DNA from 4 places in the Pseudoalteromonas sp. NZS127_1 genome. Region 1 is predicted to be linked to each of the others. Evidence: predicted binding sites of a transcription regulator. Region 1 holds the regulator's gene; each other region holds the start of a gene.
What was found. The regulator sigma-54, encoded in region 1, starts transcription at its own class of promoters, with help from an activator protein. The targets are predictions, from matches to a motif close to GTTGGCACGNNNNTNGNNT.
Positions count from the first base shown of each region.

Region 1 (5,117 bases):
AAACGGTGTCCGGCAGACTACGTAATACTTCACCTAAGTCATCGTGGCCCATATCTTCTGTTGCGGCTGCAATGTGCTTAGGTTCCATTTGGGCAATAATGCCTAAACGAACATCTTCTGATAGTTCTTCAAGAACATCGCCTTGCACATCAGGATCAACCAACTGCCAAAGGAGTCGGCGAATTTTATGCGGTGATGATTCTAATAATAATGCGGTATCACAAGGAGCTGTTTTTGCGAGCATGCGCCTAACTTGAACAAATTGACCACTATTGAGTGACTTAGTCACCTGTTTTAGTTGCTGTAGTGGGTAATCTTGTTCAAAAGCTTCAGGCATTGGCGTCCTTTATAAATTTTTATATTATTTTATGGGGAGAGGTGAGTTAACTGGCGTCACTAACCGTATTTATTTTATATATCTGTTTTAGTTGGGGCATTAGTAATGCGAGCATTATTTTTATAACTGTTTATTCTTGTTCATTAAAACGTTGTGCTATTAATTCTCCAACAGCATGTAAAGCTTGCTCAGAATCGGGGCCTTTGCATACAACTTTTACTTCTTTGCCTTGGCTACTTTCAAGTAACATTAGTGCAAGTACGCTATCGCCTGCGGCTTCTTTGTCATCTTGAAATAATGTAATTGTCGCATCAAACTGCACTGCCAATTGGGCAAGCACGGTGGCTGCTCTGGCGTGCAATCCTAATTTGTTTTTTATTAAAAAAGTGTCTTCACAATGCATAACTTACTCTACTTAAGCTGAACAGGTGATTATTCAGCTATATTATTTTTCTTGTTCGCGATGGCGAATTTTCACATTGGGATGTGTCATTGCAAAACTTTCACCGATAGTTTGCGCTAAATATACAGAGCGGTGTTGCCCGCCTGTACACCCAATGGCAATGGTTAAATAACTGCGGTTATTTCGCTCTAAGTGCGGTAACCACGTTTGTACAAATGTTTGAATTTGCCATGTGAATTTTTGCACTATGCTGTGATTGGCCAAATAATCTTTAACAGGTTGATCTAACCCATTTAAAGGTTTTAATTCAGGTTCCCAATGTGGATTGGGTAAAAAGCGTGCATCAAATACGTAATCTGCTTCTTTTGGTATACCGTATTTAAAACCAAACGATTCAAACGTGACAATCAGTTGCTTATCTTTTTTACCTAAAATCTTTTCACGAATAGATTCAGCAAGTTGATGAACGCTTAAATCAGTTGTATCTATCATAAAGTCGGCGCGGGTGATTAATACATCAAGTAATTCTTTTTCTTTTTTGATGGCTAAATCAAGAGGCAACGAGTCAATTGATAGTGGGTGTAATCTACGAGTTTCAGAAAAACGTTTGATCAATGTTTGATCGTCGCTATCTAAATAAAATAACGTAGGTTTTGCAAAGCCAGGCAAGTATTCAAGAATATCGTTAAATTCATCTTGTTGTTTAGGGATGTTACGCACATCAATGCTAACAGCAATTTTATCATAGCTATCAGACACACTGCGAACTAATGAAGGAAGCAAGTTAACTGGAATATTATCTACGCAATAATAACCTAAATCTTCTACAACGCGTAAAGCAACCGACTTTCCAGAACCAGAACGGCCGCTTATGATAATTAACTCCATTTAACACCCTTTATAAAACTATGATTGATTGACAATAACTTGGTAAAGCTCAGTATCTGATTTTGCACTGCGTAACTGTTTACAAAAATCTTTGTTGTTTAGTTTATCAGCAATGGTTGCTAGAGTCTTTAAGTGCTGCTGGTTATCGCCATCTGGTACGATGAGTGCGACGAAAATATCAACAGGGCGATTATCGATCGCATCAAAATTTATTGGAGTTTCGCTAACGAGTACTAAAGCCAAAGGCTCTTCTGCACCGCTCATTCTTCCATGAGGAATGGCAATGCCACGCCCTATACCTGTACTACCCAATTTTTCTCTGCTCATTAAAGCATTAAGAATATCTTGTTGCGGTAAATACGGAAGTTTGTCGTGAGCAAGTTCGCTAATGAACTCTAAAATTCTTTTTTTGCTATTAAAAAGGACCGCAGCTTTGCTGCAGTCCTGGCATATAAGTGAGCTTAATTTCATCATATTAGTGTCGAGCAAGCTTCTCTTTGTGTTTAATTACTTGTCGATCGAGCTTGTCGATCAACGAGTCAATGGCGGCATACATATCTTGATGTTCTGTAGAGGCAAATAGCTCAGCACCGCTTACGTGTATGGTGGCTTCTGCTTTTTGATTTAATTTTTCTACATCGAGAATGACATGAACATTATTAATATGATCAGAGTGTCTTTCTAGCTTCGCAAATTTGGTATTAATATAGTCTCTTAGTGAATCGGTTAATTCTACGTGACGACCAGTTAAGTTTAGTTGCATAAGCATTACCCTCTTTTTTTTGCGTCTTAAATCAAACTTTTACGCTGATTTGACGGTGGAATAGCCAGAGATTCGCGGTATTTTGCGATTGTACGTCTCGCTACTTTAATTCCTTGCTCAGCCAATATATCCGCTATTTTGCTATCACTCAATGGTTTTGCTGAGTTTTCTGCTGCGATTAATTTTCGGATAAGCGCACGGATTGCTGTAGATGAACATTCACCACCGTTTTCGGTGCTTACATGGCTTGAGAAAAAATATTTAAGCTCAAATATACCACGGGGTGTGTGCATATACTTTTGGGTTGTTACGCGCGAAATTGTTGATTCGTGCATTTCTACCATTTCAGCAACATCATTTAAAACCATTGGTTTCATGGCTTCAGGACCGTGTTCAAAAAAGCCTTGTTGTTGCTTAACAATACAATTTGTCACTTTTAATAGCGTGTCGTTTCTACTTTCTAAGCTTTTAATAAACCATTTAGCTTCTTGTAAATGCGAGCGAATAAACTGGCTGTCACCACTGGATTTTACAGTGCGAGACATTGCCGCGTATTGGCTATTAACACGAATTTTAGGCATGCTGTCTGGGTTTAACTCAACAACCCAGCGGCCTTTAATTTTTTTAACTGACACATCAGGAATAACATACTCAGATTCTTCTCTTACAATAGTATCTGCAGGTTTAGGGCTAAGAGTATGTATTAATGTCATTACTTCCTTAAGCTCTTCTTCTTTGAGCTTAGTTTTCTTCATTAATGTACGATAGTCACGAGCAGCTAATAAATCAATATGCTCGGTTAAAATCATTTTTGTTTCATTAATGTAAGGTGTTTCTTTATCAAACTGGTTAAGCTGAATACACAAACACTCTTGTAAACTACGTGCAGCAATACCAACAGGATCAAACAGTTGGATGCGTTTTAATACAGCTTCAATTTCATCAAGTTCGACTTCGTTATCATCTTCGTTTTCTTGATTAAAGCTTTCTAAAATCTCTTCGCAGCTTAGTGTTAAAATACCTGAATCATCGACGGCTTCTACAATAGCAATAGCAATAGCTTCGTCTGTAGGGCTAAATGGCGTTAGTTGTAACTGCCACATTAAATACTCATGGAGCGTTTCAGTAGAGGCGCCTTGGTATATTGATTCGTCTTCAGGCATCGGACCCGATGATGCTGCTGGGGCGGCACTCATGTACTCATCCCAACTAACATCCATAGCCATGTCGTCACTTAGCGTGTCTTTTGCAAGTGCTTCACCACTATCTTGTTCGTATTCGCTTGGAGCATCATCGGCAGATGCGCTAACAGTTATGTCATCTGTATCTGCTTTTTGCTCGTTTTTACCTGCAGCGTCTTCTGAATAGTCTGCTTCTTCAACCTCTAATAGCGGGTTGCTGTCGAGAGCTTCTTGTATTTCTTGCTGGAGATCCAATGTACTGAGTTGCAACAAACGAATAGCTTGTTGCAGCTGTGGAGTCATTGTAAGTTGCTGGCCCATGCGCAGCTGTAGTGATTGCCTCATGTATCTCTAACAATCCTTTTATGTTGTTATAATTAATACTAGCAGATGCTTAAAGACATGGCGTAAATGTTACAGCCTAAATTGCTCGCCTAAGTAAACATCGCGTACTGTTTTATCATTTAATACGTGTTCTGGAGTACCTGATGCAATCAGCTCCCCATGAGAAACAATGTAGGCTTTTTCACAAACATCAAGGGTTTCTCTTACGTTATGATCGGTAATTAATACACCAATCCCACGATTTTTAAGATGTTCTATTATTTTCTTTATGTCTAATACCGAAATCGGGTCAACACCTGCAAATGGTTCATCCAGTAATATAAATTTAGGATCTGCTGCCAGCGCACGTGCTATTTCAACACGACGACGTTCGCCACCCGACAATGCCATACCTTGGCTATCACGAATGTGTTGTATGCTAAATTCATCTAATAATTTATCGAGAGTGTCTTCTCTAGCTTGTTTATTTAACTCTTTGCGCGTTTCTAAAATGGCCATTAAGTTTTGATAAACAGTCAGCTTTCTGAATATTGAAGACTCTTGCGGTAAGTAGCCAATGCCTAATCTAGCACGACTATGCATAGGTAAAAGAGTAATATCGTTATCGTCTATCGATATTTTACCTTTGTCGCTAGGTACAAGTCCTACTATCATATAAAACGTGGTAGTTTTACCTGCGCCGTTAGGGCCAAGTAAGCCAACAATACTGCCAGCTTTGACTTCAAGGCCGACGTTTTTTACAACTTCACGGCCTTTATAGCTCTTTGCTAATAGCTCTGCTTTTAATGTGCTCATGGTTGACCTTTGTCGCTTTTTTTACTTTTTTTAGTCTCGATTGGTACTAAAATTGTGTGAACGCGGTCAGTTGAGTTTTCATCTTTTTCGGCACTGATTAGCTGCTGCTCTATATCGTAGGTAATGCTTTTAGCATTTATTTTTTGTCCCGCTTGCGATACTTGTGCATTACCAACAAGCGTTAAAAAACGCTTAGATACATCATAACGTACTTCGTCAGCACTGGCGCTCATAGTCGTGCCATCTGATTGCTTTTCTTCAAAGTGCGCAGGGCTACCTGTAGCAATTAATAATTGTTTATTATCGCCAAGTTCATCGCGTTTATGTACTTCTAAGCGGTCGGCTGTGATACGGCGGTTACCGTGAATAATTTCAACGTTTTTCTCAAAAATCCCGACATTAGCT
Region 1 covers NZ_JADYXO010000003.1:1,975-7,091, forward strand. Annotated here, with positions in the region: gene mgtE (magnesium transporter) at 1-337, opposite strand, end outside; gene I6F50_RS04345 (HPr family phosphocarrier protein) at 468-740, opposite strand; gene rapZ (RNase adapter RapZ) at 783-1,628, opposite strand; gene ptsN (PTS IIA-like nitrogen regulatory protein PtsN) at 1,647-2,099, opposite strand; gene hpf (ribosome hibernation promoting factor) at 2,104-2,391, opposite strand; gene I6F50_RS04365 (RNA polymerase factor sigma-54) at 2,418-3,917, opposite strand; gene lptB (LPS export ABC transporter ATP-binding protein) at 3,987-4,712, opposite strand; gene lptA (lipopolysaccharide transport periplasmic protein LptA) at 4,709-5,117, opposite strand, start outside.

Region 2 (5,117 bases), on a different contig from region 1:
AAAGTCGGCGGGTGAAACTGTTTATTCGGGATCTATTATCCGCCAAGGTGAAATAGAGGCAATAGTATACGCGACCGGTGCAAATACCTTTTTTGGTAAAACAGCACAGTTAGTACAAGGGGAGCGAACTGCAAGTCATTTTCAGCGTGCGGTGCTTAAAATTGGTAATTATTTAATAATGCTTGCTGCGGCTTTAGTACTGCTTATAGTTATTGTTGCTTTGTTTCGCGATGATCCAATGATCACCACATTACAGTTTGCACTCGTATTAACTGTTGCTGCAATACCAGTTGCAATGCCAACAGTGCTATCAGTTACTATGGCTGTAGGCGCTCGTTTATTGGCTAAAAAGCAAGTGGTTGTAACACGTTTAGCTGCAATTGAAGAGCTAGCGGGTGTTGATATTCTTTGTTCTGATAAAACCGGCACATTGACACAAAACCTATTAACGTTGGGTGACCCGTTTTATATCGAAAACTCAATAAATAAAGGCTCTGCTGAGCAAGTTATATTGTACGCGGCATTAGCATCTCGCTCAGAAAATAACGATCCGATTGACTTAGCAGTATTACAAAGTGTAAAAGCTGAGCAGTATCTAGATTCTTATCATATAGAACATTTTCAGCCATTTGATCCTGTGAGCAAACGTACTGAAGCATTAATTAAAAATGCTGATGGCAAAACGTTTAAAGTGACCAAAGGTGCACCGCAGGTTATTTTAGCTTTGTCGGCTAATATTGAGGCAGTTAAAACTCAAGTTGAGGCATCAATAGATGAATTTGCAGCACGTGGGTTTCGCTCTTTAGCGGTTGCTAAAACAGACGAGCAAGGTAAATGGCAATTTATAGGCGTATTGCCACTTTTTGATCCACCGCGTGAAGAAGCAATACAAACCATTGCCGATGCAAAAGAAATGGGTATGAGTGTTAAAATGGTCACGGGCGACCAAGTAGCCATTGCGCGCGAAACTGCAAGTAAACTGGGTTTAGGGACAAACATTCTTGATGCTAGTGGATTTGGTGCAACTGAGTATCATCAAGCCACACAGTTAGATGATTCTATCGAGAGTGCTGACGGATTCGCACAAGTATTCCCTGAGCATAAATACCATATTATTGATGTGCTTCAGCATAGAGGGCACATTGTTGGCATGACAGGAGATGGCGTAAATGATGCGCCAGCACTTAAAAAAGCTGACTGTGGCATTGCTGTATCGGGTGCTACAGATGCAGCGCGTTCAGCAGCATCAATTGTGTTAATGACCGATGGCTTGTCGGTTATTATTGATGCAGTTAAAGAAAGCCGAAAAATATTTCAACGCATGAACAGTTACGCTATTTACAGGGTTGCTGAAACACTGCGCGTATTACTGTTTATGACCATGGCGATATTAATTTTTAACTTTTATCCGTTAACAGCAGTCATGATTGTAATGCTTGCTTTACTTAACGATGCCGCCATTTTGTCTATTGCATACGACAATGTGCATTATCAAAATAAGCCCGAGACATGGAATATGCGGCTCGTTTTAGGTATTGCATCTGTGCTGGGAATTGTAGGGCCAATTGCAGCCTTTGGTTTATTTTACTTAGGAGATAAAGTATTTGAACTCGACCGTCCTCATCTTCAAACATTAATGTACTTATTACTTTCTGTAGCAGGGCATTTGACTATATTTTTAGCGCGTACCCGAGGTCCATTTTGGTCTATTAAACCGTCTGCTATATTAATGGTCGCCGTATTTGGCACGCAAGTTATAGCAACACTTATTGCTGTTTATGGTGTGTTTATGACCCCACTAGGATGGGGATGGGCACTTGCTGTGTGGGCATATGCTTTGGTGTGGTTTTTTATTAACGATGGTTTAAAGCTAGTGGCGTATCGAATTTTTGATCCGACAGAAGCACCCTTACTAGAGAAGAGTTAGCATATAGGCTTAAAAAAATGGTTATAAGCCAAGTGGCTTATAACCAATAGTACACAAGGGAGTGTATATAAGGTGGTTCAATTATTTGTGAGTAAAGTTACTCACAAATAAAAAGTATTAGTGCATTGCATCATTATACTGCTTTGCCAAGCTTTGTTTTTGCCCTTCGGTTAGTGCTTTACCCGCTAATTGAAATACTTCGTGTTCTTCTTCACTTAAATGATGATGTACTAAATGATGCAGTTTTTTAGCTGCAACTAACCATGCAGACGAGCTCATTTCGGTATCTTCAAGTTGTTCAATTAATTCATCAATTTCGTGATGTTCAGCTACGCTGTGGCGCGCTTTTTCATGAGTTAAGTCATCAAACATAAGTGGGTTGTAAAAGTAACGTTCTTCAAACTTTGCGTGTTGTTCTAGTTCTGTTTTTAGCTCGTCCATTAGCGTGTGGCGCTGCTCTGTGTCGCCGTGCGTTTGAATAAGCGCATCTACCAATTCTCGTTGTTTGTCATGGTCATGACGTAGTGCTTCAAAAATATTCATAACTAATCCTTTTACAATTTATTTGCTTATATCACTAACTAGCAAACTAAATGCCAAATATTAAGTTGATGTATTTTATTGCTTTTATTTTGATTTTTTATTTTTGGGCTGCTATCACTGTAAATTTTACAGTGATATGAATGCAATAATTTCAGGCTTTTACGTAGTTCAATTATAGAAGTGAGTATAAATCCCTACAGAACCTTACAAATATTTACTGGTTGTTTATTTTATTGCAGTGATAAAGTAGCAACATTATTTAGGTACAATCTATATATTACTCCCACATATAATACCAATCGGTATAAATGCAGGTAGCACGTTAACTTAATAGGATAGTTTAAGGATGAACACAAAAAGCCCCATCGCCGCATTATTGCTGTGCGCTTTACTAAGTGCTTGTAGTACTGCCCCACGTTCTGACCCTAACTTATGCATTGAAGAGGCTGAAACGGTTGATCGAAATGGCGCTCAAACAAGCTCAGAAGTTTATAATCAATGCATTAGCGCACAAATTAAAAAGGATGAAAAAAATGACACTTTTTTTGATGCTATAGGTACGTTCTTTTTTGAATTTTTTGTAATGGAGGTAGAAAAGTAAATACGGCTAACTTGCAGCTATAGTCTAAAGTAAATAAGTTACGTAAAAATAGGATTAGTTATGAAGCAATTATTGATAGCAATTCCACTTTTTTTATTACTAAGCGCTTGTGCGGCACAGCCTTACGCAGGCTCGGCAAAATGTATGGAACAAGCAGATATTGCATACGAAACCGATACACGTAAAAATGAGATATTAGATAATGAATGCAAAGCTGCAAAAGTAAATACGCCTAATAAAGAGCTTGAGAATCATGGCTTGGTTGATAGAAGCCTTTTACAGCTAATCGTTAGCGTTTTAAATGGCGTATTTTAATAGTAAAAATATAATTAAATAAGGTATGTATGAGGGAAGAACTAAGAGCAAAAATAATTACCGTATGCGATAAAAAAATAGCAGTTAAAGGCGAAAATGTAGGGCTTTCTTTTTATGCATTTTTTGCTAATAAAAACGACGACCCAGCGCTACTTATGGAAGCTGCTACTTGGTGGATACACACCCATAAATTAGATCATTTTGTAAAAGCAAAGACCATCAAAAAAATGATCTTAGATGGGCTTTAGTCAAGTAAATGAGCCAATACTTTTAGCTGTGTTTATTTAATCAACAACGACTTGGTTTCTTCCGTTTTCTTTTGCTTTATAAAGTAATTTATCTGCATGTTTAATAAGAACATCTAGTGTGCTTTTTAAAGGGCCACTTACAGAGGCCCCTGCACTAAAGGTGATTTTTGTATCACTAGGAAAGTCTTCTATATTACTGCAATGCTTGGCGAAGCTAATGGCGAGCTGGTCAAATATATCGCGAATTATTCGTTCATCAACCGTATTTAGTGCAAATAACCATTCTTCGCCGCCGTAACGACCAAACTGATGATCATTACATAGTGTTTCTTTTGCAGCTTTTGCAAAGGCAATAAGAACTAAATCTCCAACATCGTGACCAAAATGGTCGTTAACTTTTTTAAAGTAGTCTAAGTCAACAATTGCTATCGTCATTTTACCTTCACCAAGCTTTGCTTCTGCTGCGCGCATTATTCCTCTGCGATTAGGGCAATTTGTTAGATAATCTGTTAATGAAATATCGTAATATTTTTGACGTTGTCGGGCTTGCCGATAAAATAAAAATAATGAAGCAATCACTAAAATAAATGCAATAGCAGCGCTGAGTCGCCAAATTATTTTTTGTTGGTACTCTTCTTTAGCTTGTAGTTCACTAATGTCTTTTGCGTACTCTAGTTGCTGTATTTTTTCTTCTTTTTCTTTTACTTCAAACTGCACCTGTAGTGTTTTTATATTATTTTCACTAGTTGCTTCGTAGTGTTTTTTTGTATAAAGGAGCTTTTGTTCAATTGCTTCAAAAGCCTCGTCAGTGTAGTTAAGGCGTCGCTTTAGCTCATAGCGTTTACTTAAAAAATCGGCTTTATAAATACTGCGGCTGAATTTATCTAATTTTAAAAACACCTCATCGTTTGCTTCATTTGCTCTCTCGATTAAATCTTGTTTTATATATATGTCAGCTAACAAAATGAGCGATGCGAGTTGCATGTCGTATACACCTGCAGAACGAGCAAGCTCAATGTTTTCTTTAGTTAAAGTTAAAGCTTTATCGTAGTTTGCTTGTAAGTACTCAATATTGGCAATTGAGTACTGAGCAAAGGTTAAGCCTTTTTGCATATTAACTTTTTTAAAATAGAGCAATGCTTTATCTAGGTATATTAAGGCATCTTTAGGTTTTTCTACTTCAAGCAATACATTGCCTAAGCTCCAGTATGCTTTTGCAGTAAAAAGCCCATCTTGTGTTTGCTCATAGGCCGCAACCGCTTTTTTTGCATAATATATGGCTTTGTCTTTTTCGTTTAGATAATTATATGCATCGGCTATTTTTCTAAAAAAGTACCCTTGAGATGCTGAATCGTCATCTTTTAATGCTAATTCTAGCCCCTCTAGTGCAACATTTAGGGTCTTTTTCAATGCATCTGTATCGGTGTAATAGTAAGCAAGTGCTCGTAAAATAATGATTTTTTCTTTAGTTGAATGCTGTTGC
Region 2 covers NZ_JADYXO010000013.1:104,256-109,372, forward strand. Annotated here, with positions in the region: gene I6F50_RS12995 (plasma-membrane proton-efflux P-type ATPase) at 1-1,927, shown strand, start outside; gene I6F50_RS13000 (hemerythrin domain-containing protein) at 2,045-2,470, opposite strand; gene I6F50_RS13005 (hypothetical protein) at 2,817-3,071, shown strand; gene I6F50_RS13010 (hypothetical protein) at 3,132-3,386, shown strand; gene I6F50_RS13015 (DUF6500 family protein) at 3,416-3,634, shown strand; gene I6F50_RS13020 (GGDEF domain-containing protein) at 3,671-5,117, opposite strand, start outside.
Region 2: the regulator sigma-54 is predicted to act here: its motif matches at 2,510-2,528, upstream of I6F50_RS13000 (hemerythrin domain-containing protein).

Region 3 (5,117 bases), on a different contig from region 1:
AAGTAGTCGTCGTTGTGCCAATAATTGCTATTAAGCTCAGCCCCTGCACCATTGGCAAGTAAGTAACCATTACCGCGCTTTTTAGCAATACGATCGGGATAAGCAAGTGCCACCAGCAAACTTAAATGTTCTGTATTTAAATCAGCATTTGACTCTTTTACTTTTAAACGGCTTTGCCAATATTTTAGCTGCTGCTTAAATACCGGATGTGGTCGTTGCTGTTGGTTATGCAACGCTAAACTCAACTCGTTTGCACTGTTTACTCGGCTCTCAAGTAATGCCACTAAATAAATAGCGAGCCTAAAAATACCAGGGAGTTGGTCATCAAGTATTTGTGCTTTTAGTAGCATATGCGCCAAACGAATATCAGCACCAAAACCTAACATTTTACTGCCAAGCGGTGTGAGCTTACCCTTGCTATCAATAGCTTCTAGCATGTTGAGCAGGTTACTTGCTTGCTCGCATTGTTGCTCAGTAGGCTTATCAAGTAGGGTTAGCTCATCAATACTGGCTCCCCACTGCTTTGCCTCAAGCATAAGTTGGCTTATGTCTGATGTGAGTATTTCGGGATTGTCGTGGCTATTACGTCGCTCAAAGGTTTGCTTTGAGCCAATTCGATAAACAATGCCCGGCTCTATTCGCCCTGCACGTCCTGCTCGCTGCACAGCAGAAGAGCGCGATATACTTTGTGTTGTGAGCTCTGTGACCCCTGTTTTTAAATTAAAGGTCGCTGCACGGCGCTTGCCGCTGTCAATTACAATGCGTATGCCTTCAATAGTTAAACTGGTTTCGGCTACATTGGTGGTAAGCACTACTTTGCGCATACCGTTTGGTGCAGGAGCAATAGCGGCTTGCTGATTAGCTTTATCTTGCTCGCCAAATAGCGTTGCTACAGTGCAGTTACTGGGTAAATCGCTAAGTGCTTGCTGCACCCGTAGTATTTCAAATTGCCCGGGTAAAAATACCAATGCACTGCCTGTTTGCTCATTAAGCGCTTGTTTTATTATGCTAGGAATTGCATCAAGCCAGCGGCTTTCATCTTTTATGGGTATGTAGACTTCGTCTATTGGGTAACTGCGACCGCTCGATTGAATTACAGGGCAATCAAAAAACGCAGTGTAACGCTCAGTATCTAGCGTTGCCGACATAAGCATGATGGTTAAGTCTTCACGCAGTGCACTTTGGGTCTCGAGCGCAAAGGCAAGTGAGGTATCGGCTGCAATTGAGCGCTCATGAAACTCATCAAATATAAGTAAATCTATGTCGCTTAATTCAGGGTCATTTTGTAGCATGCGTGTAAGCATGCCTTCGGTGACTATTTCGAGGCGCGTATTAGCGCTTACTTTACTCTCGCCTCTAATCCGCAAACCCACACTTTGCCCAACACTCTCGTTTTGGCACTTTGCTAAATAACTGGCAATATTACGTGCAGCTAAACGGCGAGGCTCTAGCATCACAATGCGTTTAAAATGCCCATCGCGCATTAGTTGTAGTGGTAACCACGTAGATTTACCAGCACCAGGCGGCGCTTGTAGTAACGTAATTGGATTACGTTGTAATGTAGTAACGAGTTGTTGATATATGTCTTGAACCGGCAGCACAGCTATTTACCCTAAATTGCTTTGCAGGCATTGTAACAAAAAACCAAAGCCTAGCTGCGATTGATGTTTATTAATAATTGCTATTAACTACCGGATACCATTCTAATTCGATCAGCCGGTACGCGTAATTGCTCCATTAAGTAAGTTTTAAATGAGGCTTCGTAAGGCTGCTCATCAACCGCTTTTTGCATGCATAACAACCATGCACCGCTTTCATCAATGCCTACATGTAAATGTTTGTGCGCTTGAGGAATATTTATACTGCCAAAATGCTCAGCGTATAATTTAGGGCCGCCTAGCCAGCCCGACAAAAAGTAAGCGAGCTTTTTACGCGATGCCGATAAATTTTTTGAGTGCATGCCCCTTATATGCTCAGCCTCTTTTAAAGTTTCCATATTATCGTAAAACGCATTCACCAGTTGTGTAATACCTGCTAATTCACCTGCCATTTTGTACGAGTAGTCGCCCACTCCGTATTCATACGTTTTAGTATTCATAACTCACTCATGTTAGCTACTTTGTTTAATACCTGCATATTAGCTTAAAACAAAAATTTAAGAATGAGTTACATCAAAGCTGCGTAACTTATGTCAGCAATAATTACAGACCGCTCTGTATATTTTTTAAGGATGTGCTCACAACATTAATAATTACTGCCTCAATAAAAACATAACACGATGATTATAAATGAAAAATAAATTTTTAACTTGTTGGTACACACCTTGCTCCTTTTATACTGAACGTTAATTAAATCTAAGTAAGGAGAAACTTATGAACAGCGATCGTATGAAAGGTAATTGGAACGAACTTAAAGGTAAGGCTCAACAAAAATGGGGCGATCTTACTAACGACGATTTAGATAAAATTGAAGGTAGCCGTACAGAGCTAGTTGGCAAAATCCAGCAGCAGTATGGTAAATCTAAAGAAGAAGCAGAGCGTGAAGTTGATGAGTTTGAAAAAACTCACTAATCGCTAACTTCTAAAAAAACCGCCTTTTGGCGGTTTTTTTGTTTAAGCTGTAGTTATTTAGCTACGCTTTTAGCTGATCACCTATTGGTAACTGCCTAATGCGCTTTCCGCATGCTGCAAAAATAGCATTACATAATGCTGGCGCATAAACTGGTGTAGATGGCTCACCTACCCCTGCTGGTGGTGCATCGCTTTGTACAATTTCAACGTCAATCTCAAGCGGTGAGTCGCTCATACGCGGTACGCGATAGTCATGAAAATTGCTTTGCTGCACGCGGCCTTTATCAAAGGTAATACCGTCACTAATTGCAGTGGTAATACCGTAAATAGAGCCACCTTGGGTTTGATTTTTAACGGTGTCGGTATTTACAACCGTGCCCGCATCAATGGCAACCCACGATTTAATTACTTTTAAATCGCCAGCATCCGACACTTCTACTTCAACTACCGTCGCTACGTAAGTTAAAAAGCTTCTATGCGCTGCTATACCTAAACCTCGCCCTTTAGGAAGCTCTCGCCCCCACTTACTCATGTCAGCAACCTTTTCAATAACATGGCGTAGTCTGCCAATATCTAAAGGATAAACCGCTTTATCGCCGCCATAATTATCATATGTGGCATTTTGCTCAGTTACATCAAGGATTCGGCTTGGACCTATAGTTTCTAATAAATAGTCTTTTTGGTCGCGACCGGCTTTGTGCGCTGCTTCACCAATAAATGACTGAATAGCAAAGGCATGAAAAATATTTGATACAGAACGCATCCAACCAATTCGTGCTTTGGCTTGCGCATCACCGTTTTCTAACTTCATGTTAGGTGTGTTAATTGGGTTGTCGGTAAACCCTAAGCGCAGTTCAAAGCTCCCTGGCGTAGTTGCCCCTTCTGAAAAGGTCGAGGTGATCGGTGAAAACGCGGTGCGGTGTAAATAAGATTCTATTGCGCCATTTTTATCTAACGATGCTTCAATGTGCTGAGCCGAAACCGCATGGTAAAAACCATGCTGTATGTCGTCTTCACGCGTCCATTGCACACGAATGGGTTTGCCTACTTTCATTGAAAGGTAAGCCGCTTCTGCTGAGAAGTCAGGTTTTGACTTACGCCCAAAACCGCCTCCTAACATGGTAACGTGAACATTAATTTTGCTCTCATCCATGCCAAGCATTGCAGCCACTGTTTTCATATCGGCTTGTGGGTTTTGCGTAGCAGCCCATATATCAACACGGTCTTTGTTGTACATCGCTGTGGCACAAGGTGGCTCCATTGGTGCTTGAGCAAGATGCGGCGCGTAATAATCGGCTACAAGTTTATTGCTCGATTTAGCCAACACGCCCATGGCATCGCCTTTATCACGTATATTTGCCTGTGGAGTTTGTACTGTTTTTAATAATGACTTTTTAAATTCTTCTGAATTATAATCGCCATTTTTGCCATCATCCCACACGACTTTTAATGCTTTACGCCCTTGCCATGCAGCCCATGTGTTTTTAGCTATAATCGCAATGCCACCTTTTGGCTGAAACTGCGGTGCGCCTTTTGGTACAGGCATTTCAATTACATCTATAACGCCATTTATCGCTTTTGTAGCACTGGCATCAAACGACTTAACAACACCGCCTACTACCGGCGGGCGTTCAATTATAGCCACCAGCGCTTGTGGTTCGCGTACATCGGCTGCAAATATAGCTTTGCCTGTTACTAAATCTGCTAAATCTATGTGCGCCATGCCGGTATTAATATAACGCCATTCTTTGCGTGTTTTAAGTGTTAGTTTGTCAGCTTCTGGTGGCGTTATTGTAAGTGCTAAGTCGATTAAATCTTTATAAGTAAGCGATTTACCTGAGCTGTGTGTAACAACGTGTTGATTAGCAGTACAGGTTTGTGGATCAACTTTCCAATACTTAGCGGCAGCGTGCTGCATCATGTAACGCACACTTGCGCCCATTTCACGCAGGCGCTGCATATTGTAGCGAATACTGCGCGAGCCATCGGTATTTTGATCGCCGTATTTAGGGTCACCCTTACCCTGAATAACAATAACCTTATCCCACGCAGCTTCCATTTCATCGGCAACAATTTGTGCAATCGCGGTGCGAATTTGCTGACCCATTTCAGAGCGATGGCAGGTTATTTCAACCATGCCATCAGGGCGCAGTGCTATAAATAAGTTTGCGCGCTTTGCTTGCTCAGATGGCTGCTCTAAAACGCCAGCAAATGCCCTTGGCGCACTGCCAACAAAATAAGTACCGAGTACCAACGCACCTAGGGCACTCGTTTTTAAAAACTTACGGCGGGTTAAATCAAAGTATGTATTATTTGCTTCGCTCATACTTCTTCCCCTAGTTCATTTGGGTCAAAATACTGCACGCCCGCAATAGTTTTAGCAGCCGATTTAATCGCTTTATGAATACGCGGATAAGTGCCACAACGGCAAATATTGCCTGACATATTACTTACTATTTCATCGTCGGTTGGGTTTGGATTTGCAGCTAATAAGCTTGCTGCTTGCATCATTTGGCCGCACTGACAAAAACCACACTGCGGTACTTT
Region 3 covers NZ_JADYXO010000009.1:112,577-117,693, forward strand. Annotated here, with positions in the region: gene hrpB (ATP-dependent helicase HrpB) at 1-1,601, opposite strand, end outside; gene I6F50_RS10400 (group II truncated hemoglobin) at 1,685-2,098, opposite strand; gene I6F50_RS10405 (CsbD family protein) at 2,373-2,570, shown strand; gene I6F50_RS10410 (xanthine dehydrogenase family protein molybdopterin-binding subunit) at 2,632-4,896, opposite strand; gene I6F50_RS10415 ((2Fe-2S)-binding protein) at 4,893-5,117, opposite strand, start outside.
Region 3: the regulator sigma-54 is predicted to act here: its motif matches at 2,311-2,329, upstream of I6F50_RS10405 (CsbD family protein).

Region 4 (5,117 bases), on a different contig from region 1:
AGCTTTCAATTAATGCTTTAATAATACCAGGAGATGAAAGCCTATTAACTTCACGGGCAAGCAGTGGTTTTAGTAATTCGCGTGCTGTCGATTTTTGATTTTGTTTAGTTAGCTTTGCAATGCGAAGTGCTTTTTTATCAATACTCTTACTTTCTAAGCATAAGTATAAAATAAGACCTGCGAGTAATTCAGGGTAAAAAGCAAACTCGAGTAGTAGCACTACAATAATGAGAATGACACTTAAAATGAGCGTGCTTGCGAGTATAGCTGCCAAATATTGATAGCTTTTAGGTTCTTTGCTTTTGTATATGCGCTTGCCAATAGCACTAAAAACAGCATTTAACGCTGTATTAGGATGATACCAGCTAATAAGGGGAATAAAGCGCTCAGCAAGGAGCGCTAGTATGAAGGCAATAAAGTCCAAGTGGTTTTGAACAATATTGCTAAGCATTTACAGAGACACTGCAGTTAGCTTTTCTAAAAGTGCGACAACCATTTTAGATGAGTTGATTGATGCTGTTTCTAGGTATTCTTCAAATGATTGTGGTGACTCTTTACCTGCTATATCAGACATTGAGCGAATTACAACAAATGGTGTGTTAAGCGTAAAACACGTTTGTGCAATTGAAGCGCCTTCCATTTCAACGGCAAGCATTGTAGGAAAATCACTGCGTGCTTTATCGATACGCACAGGGTCACACATGAATGTGTCACCAGTACAAATTAAGCCAACAAGTGTTTTAACATCACTGATTTGTTCGATTGTTTGTTGTGCTGCTTCAACTAATTTAGGGTGAGCTGCAAAGCCTGCTGGCATTTGTGGTACTTGGCCAATTTCGTAGCCAAAAGCAGTAACATCTACATCGTGATGACGTACTTCTGACGAAATTACTACGTCGCCAACACTTAGAGAAGGATCGAATCCACCGGCAGAGCCTGTGTTAATTACGCAATCAGGTTTGAAGTTGTCAATTAGTAAGGTAGTTGCAATTGTTGATGCTACTTTACCAATACCAGATTGAACAAGTGTTACTGTGTTACCAGCCAATTCACCAGTATAAAAAGTGAAACCTGCTTTAGTTAAAATTTGTGCGTTTTGCATCGCTTCACGTAAAATTTTAACTTCTGGCTCCATTGCGCCAATAATACCAACATTCATAATGTTTAATTCCTGAGTTTGAATCACTTGATTATACGTGAAGTTAGCAATAAAAAACAAAAAAGCGAGCTTGTTTATGAGCTCGCTTTAAATACTTTTTAGGAGAGTATTTAATTTGGTTTTTAAATTTCAGCTAAAGCAGTTGTTTGTGCTTTGGCTTGAGAAGGTGAAAGTACCGCTGGCTTATGTGAGCGATTACGAACAGGGCGCTGCGTTTGTGTTGCTGCAGGCTTACCAAGTTTAAACATAATTGCATCGCGTACTTCAGAAGGACGGTAGCCCGATTTAACTTTCATACGAATATGTGGAATGCCCGCAGACTCTAGTGCACCGTTTACAAACCAGTCGCGTTGAGCTTTGTGGCCATCTTTATTGGCATTGTTAACTAGGTCAACGGCCGCAACAATAGTTAGTTTTTCTTTATCGATTAATACAAAGTCGAGTTGCTTATTTTTAGCTTTAGCTAAAGCAGCACGTTTAGATTTAATAGAAAGACCTTGCTTACAGTCAATAACGTCAATTAGCTTAACGCGACTAACAATTTTATATTGATCGCCAACAGCACGCTCGAGAAGATTTAAAAAAGCGCCTTCAACCTGCGTAAAAACAGTTTGCTTGCGGGTAAAAGGATACGGGTTTCCGCCATCGTCATTAAATTTTGACGCAACAACAGAAGCCCCGACAACTAATACTAGAATTAATAATAAAGCGAATTCCATACGGTAACTCCATAACAACAAATTGACACTGCTCAAATAAAGCAATTTACGTGCCTAAAAAGTATGAGTTATAAAATAATTACCAACTGTTTATAAAAGCTAAAACGATGTAGCTATTAAGCTTTGTATCCACCTTCAATACCTTTAACCGCAATAGCTACAGCATCGTGTGCATGGAGTGATTCATAATGGTTTATTTGCAGCCAGTAATCGCTGTAATTATCTGTTTCTAATAAAGCTTTAATTTTACGCGCTGCATCTTCACAAAACATAAGATTTTGACCATTTAAACGGGCAAATTCTTGCTCGTCTTCGCGTTTTACTGCCGCTTGTACAGGCGTTTTAAGTTCAGCTTCGAGGGTATTTATTAGAGTCACTACGTCAAATTCTTGAATATTGCTATCAAGCTTTACTTTTACGTTGGCAATAGAGCGCTGCGAGTGAGGTGTAGCTACTATGCCTTGTGTAGTGCCTAGCCATTCGTGCACATCTTTTTGGCTTAAGGTTTCTTGGTTAAACTTTTCGTTAAACGCGTTTTGTATAAGCTGGCGTGCAAGTGCTGCAGAGCAAGGGCATGTTGAAGAATAGGTAACATCTACGGTTAGCTCGTAGCTAATAATGTTATTTTCAATTGTACTGGTAAGTACAACTGGGTAGCTTTTCCAGCCCGCTTTACCACTTAATAGTGATTTACGGCGTAGCGGTAATTCAAATTTAAATTCAATTTGTGCTTTATCGCTCAGCCCTTCGTGGCTAGTTATAAAGGTATCGAGTGCTTGCGCTATTGTTTGCGGATTGACTTGCTGCTCAGTTGAAAGCAGGTCAAGTGCTAAAAATAGACGTGACATATGAATGCCTTTGGCATCTTCTTTATGCAAATTTACAAATGCACGAGCTTTGGCATTTACTGTAACTGGAGATAAGTCTCGTGACTCAAAAATAAATGGCAGTTCGATTTCGCCCATGCCAACCCAGTCTAATTTACCTGTTTGTAAAGCGGGTGCAGTGTCTGCTATATCTGGCATATTGGTTTGCATGTGCGCTACTCGTATTTTGGAGATAATAAAGCGGGGCATTTTACACTAAATAATTTATTGCTGAAATGATGAGTTTAAGAGATGAGCAAAATCAAACATGAAAAATTCTGTTTTTATCGCACAACATGGGTAGTGGTAGGAGAAAAATGCTAAAATCTGGGAAAATGGTATGTTTATACATGCGCATTGCCTTCTTTATATTTAAGCACACAGCTAAGAGATAAAATTACGTATGACCGATTATTCTTTGAGCCCTTGGGCTCGGGTACTTTCCAGCTCAATAACGCGATTTGGTGAATTTAAAACCGCAGCTATTTGTTACACTTTATTTTTAACTGTATCTCTTATTTTATCGAGCATGTTTTATTATGTTGCGATAGGCGAATTACACCTTGTTGATATTTTGGCTGTGGTATTTTTTACGGCTGTAGTTTCTCCTTTAATTATAAGTGTATTACTTAATTCAATTCGTCAATTAGATGCCTCGTATGCTTATTTAGATAGCGCAACCAAGCAGGAGAAGCTCTTAAACCAAACCCTAAAAGACAACATTAGTCGTTTAAATATTGAAATTGATGAGCGTAAAATGGCATTTCATGCCAAGCATCGCGCTATTGAAGAGCTGCGCCGAGAAATTGCTGAGCGTAAAAAAACACAACAAGAACTTGCCCAACAAAGTATGTTGCAACGCTCAATCGTTGATTCATCTCCCGATCTATTTTATTACCGCGATAACAACGGTGTATTTGCCGGCTGTAATAAAATGTTTGAAGAGGTAATGGGAAAATCAAGTAGTGAGTTAATAGGAAAAACGGTTGAGCAGATATTCCCGAGTCATTTTTTAGCTGAAGTTTTGGCAACCGATAAAGAAGTAGAGCAAAGCCATAAAGCACTAACTATAGATGTAGGCTATGAAGTAAATGGTGAAACACGTTGGTTTGAGCTGCGTAAATTACCTTTTATAAATGATGACGGTGACTACATTGGTTTACTGGGCTTTGGTCGTGATATCACTAGCCGTAAAGAAGCAGCACAAGCACTCGAAACTGCCTATAAAGACAAAGGTAAGTTTATTGCTACGCTGAGCCATGAACTACGTACTCCTTTAAATGGCATTGTTGGTTTAACGCGTATGTTATTAGACACAGAGCTTAATAAGCAGCAGCGTAGTTGGGGCAATACTATTTTTTCGAGTGCTGAAACACTCGGTAATATTTTTAACGATATTATAGATTTAGATAAAATAGATAGAGATCAGCTCGATATAGCAACCAATTCTATTAATGTGTCAGACTTTATAAACGATGTAGTTAATTTTGCAGGCTTAATAGCAGAGCAAAAAGAGCTTGAGTTTGATATTAAGCGCAATGGCATACTTGATGTTTACGCGCAGCTCGATCCGACTCGATTACGCCAAGTTGTTTGGAACTTAATTAACAACGCCGTTAAGTTTACTCAGCAAGGCAAAGTAACACTCGAATGCAGCAGAGAAAATCGCGTAGAAGGCCCATGGTTAGTTATTAAGGTACTAGATACCGGTCAAGGTATTCCACCAGAGCAACTTGCCCATATATTTGATATGTATTACAAAGCGCCGGATTTAAAAGGCACTAACGCGATAGGCTCCGGTATTGGTTTAGCTGTAACTAAAGCACTTGTAAGTGCAATGAAAGGGATAATTACGGTAAATAGTACTGAAGGCGAAGGAAGTTGTTTTACAGTGCAAATACCGCTTAGTTTATGTGTTGCACCAACAGAGCAAAGTTATGTTGGCCGTGGTTTGTATATTCTGCTAGTAGAAGATGTGCCTCTGAACGCCGAAATTGCTACAAACCTATTAGAGCAACGCGGGCATGAAGTGTTATGGGCTGAAACCGGTGAAGATGCGCTCTCGTTTGTCGAAACCGAAGATGACTTAGATTTAGTACTACTCGATATGCAATTGCCAGATATAAACGGTGACGTGGTTGCTAAACAAATACGCTCAGATAGCCACTTCGATAAATTACCTATTGTTGCTTTAACTGCCAATGTACGCAGTGCTGAAAAAGAGCTTGAAGGTATATCAATACAAGGTGCGTTGGCCAAGCCAATTAACACAGTTAAGCTTGATAAAATGCTGGCTGACTTATTTGGCATTAAGCAAAGTGAATGCACAGAGCCACAGCTAAAAGTAAGTGAAGAAGCGCTAGAGGGCATTGA
Region 4 covers NZ_JADYXO010000027.1:10,462-15,578, reverse strand. Annotated here, with positions in the region: gene I6F50_RS18050 (regulatory signaling modulator protein AmpE) at 1-451, opposite strand, end outside; gene mtnN (5'-methylthioadenosine/S-adenosylhomocysteine nucleosidase) at 452-1,159, opposite strand; gene I6F50_RS18040 (DUF2726 domain-containing protein) at 1,282-1,878, opposite strand; gene folE2 (GTP cyclohydrolase FolE2) at 1,995-2,915, opposite strand; gene arcB (aerobic respiration two-component sensor histidine kinase ArcB) at 3,148-5,117, shown strand, end outside.
Region 4: the regulator sigma-54 is predicted to act here: its motif matches at 1,918-1,936, upstream of I6F50_RS18040 (DUF2726 domain-containing protein).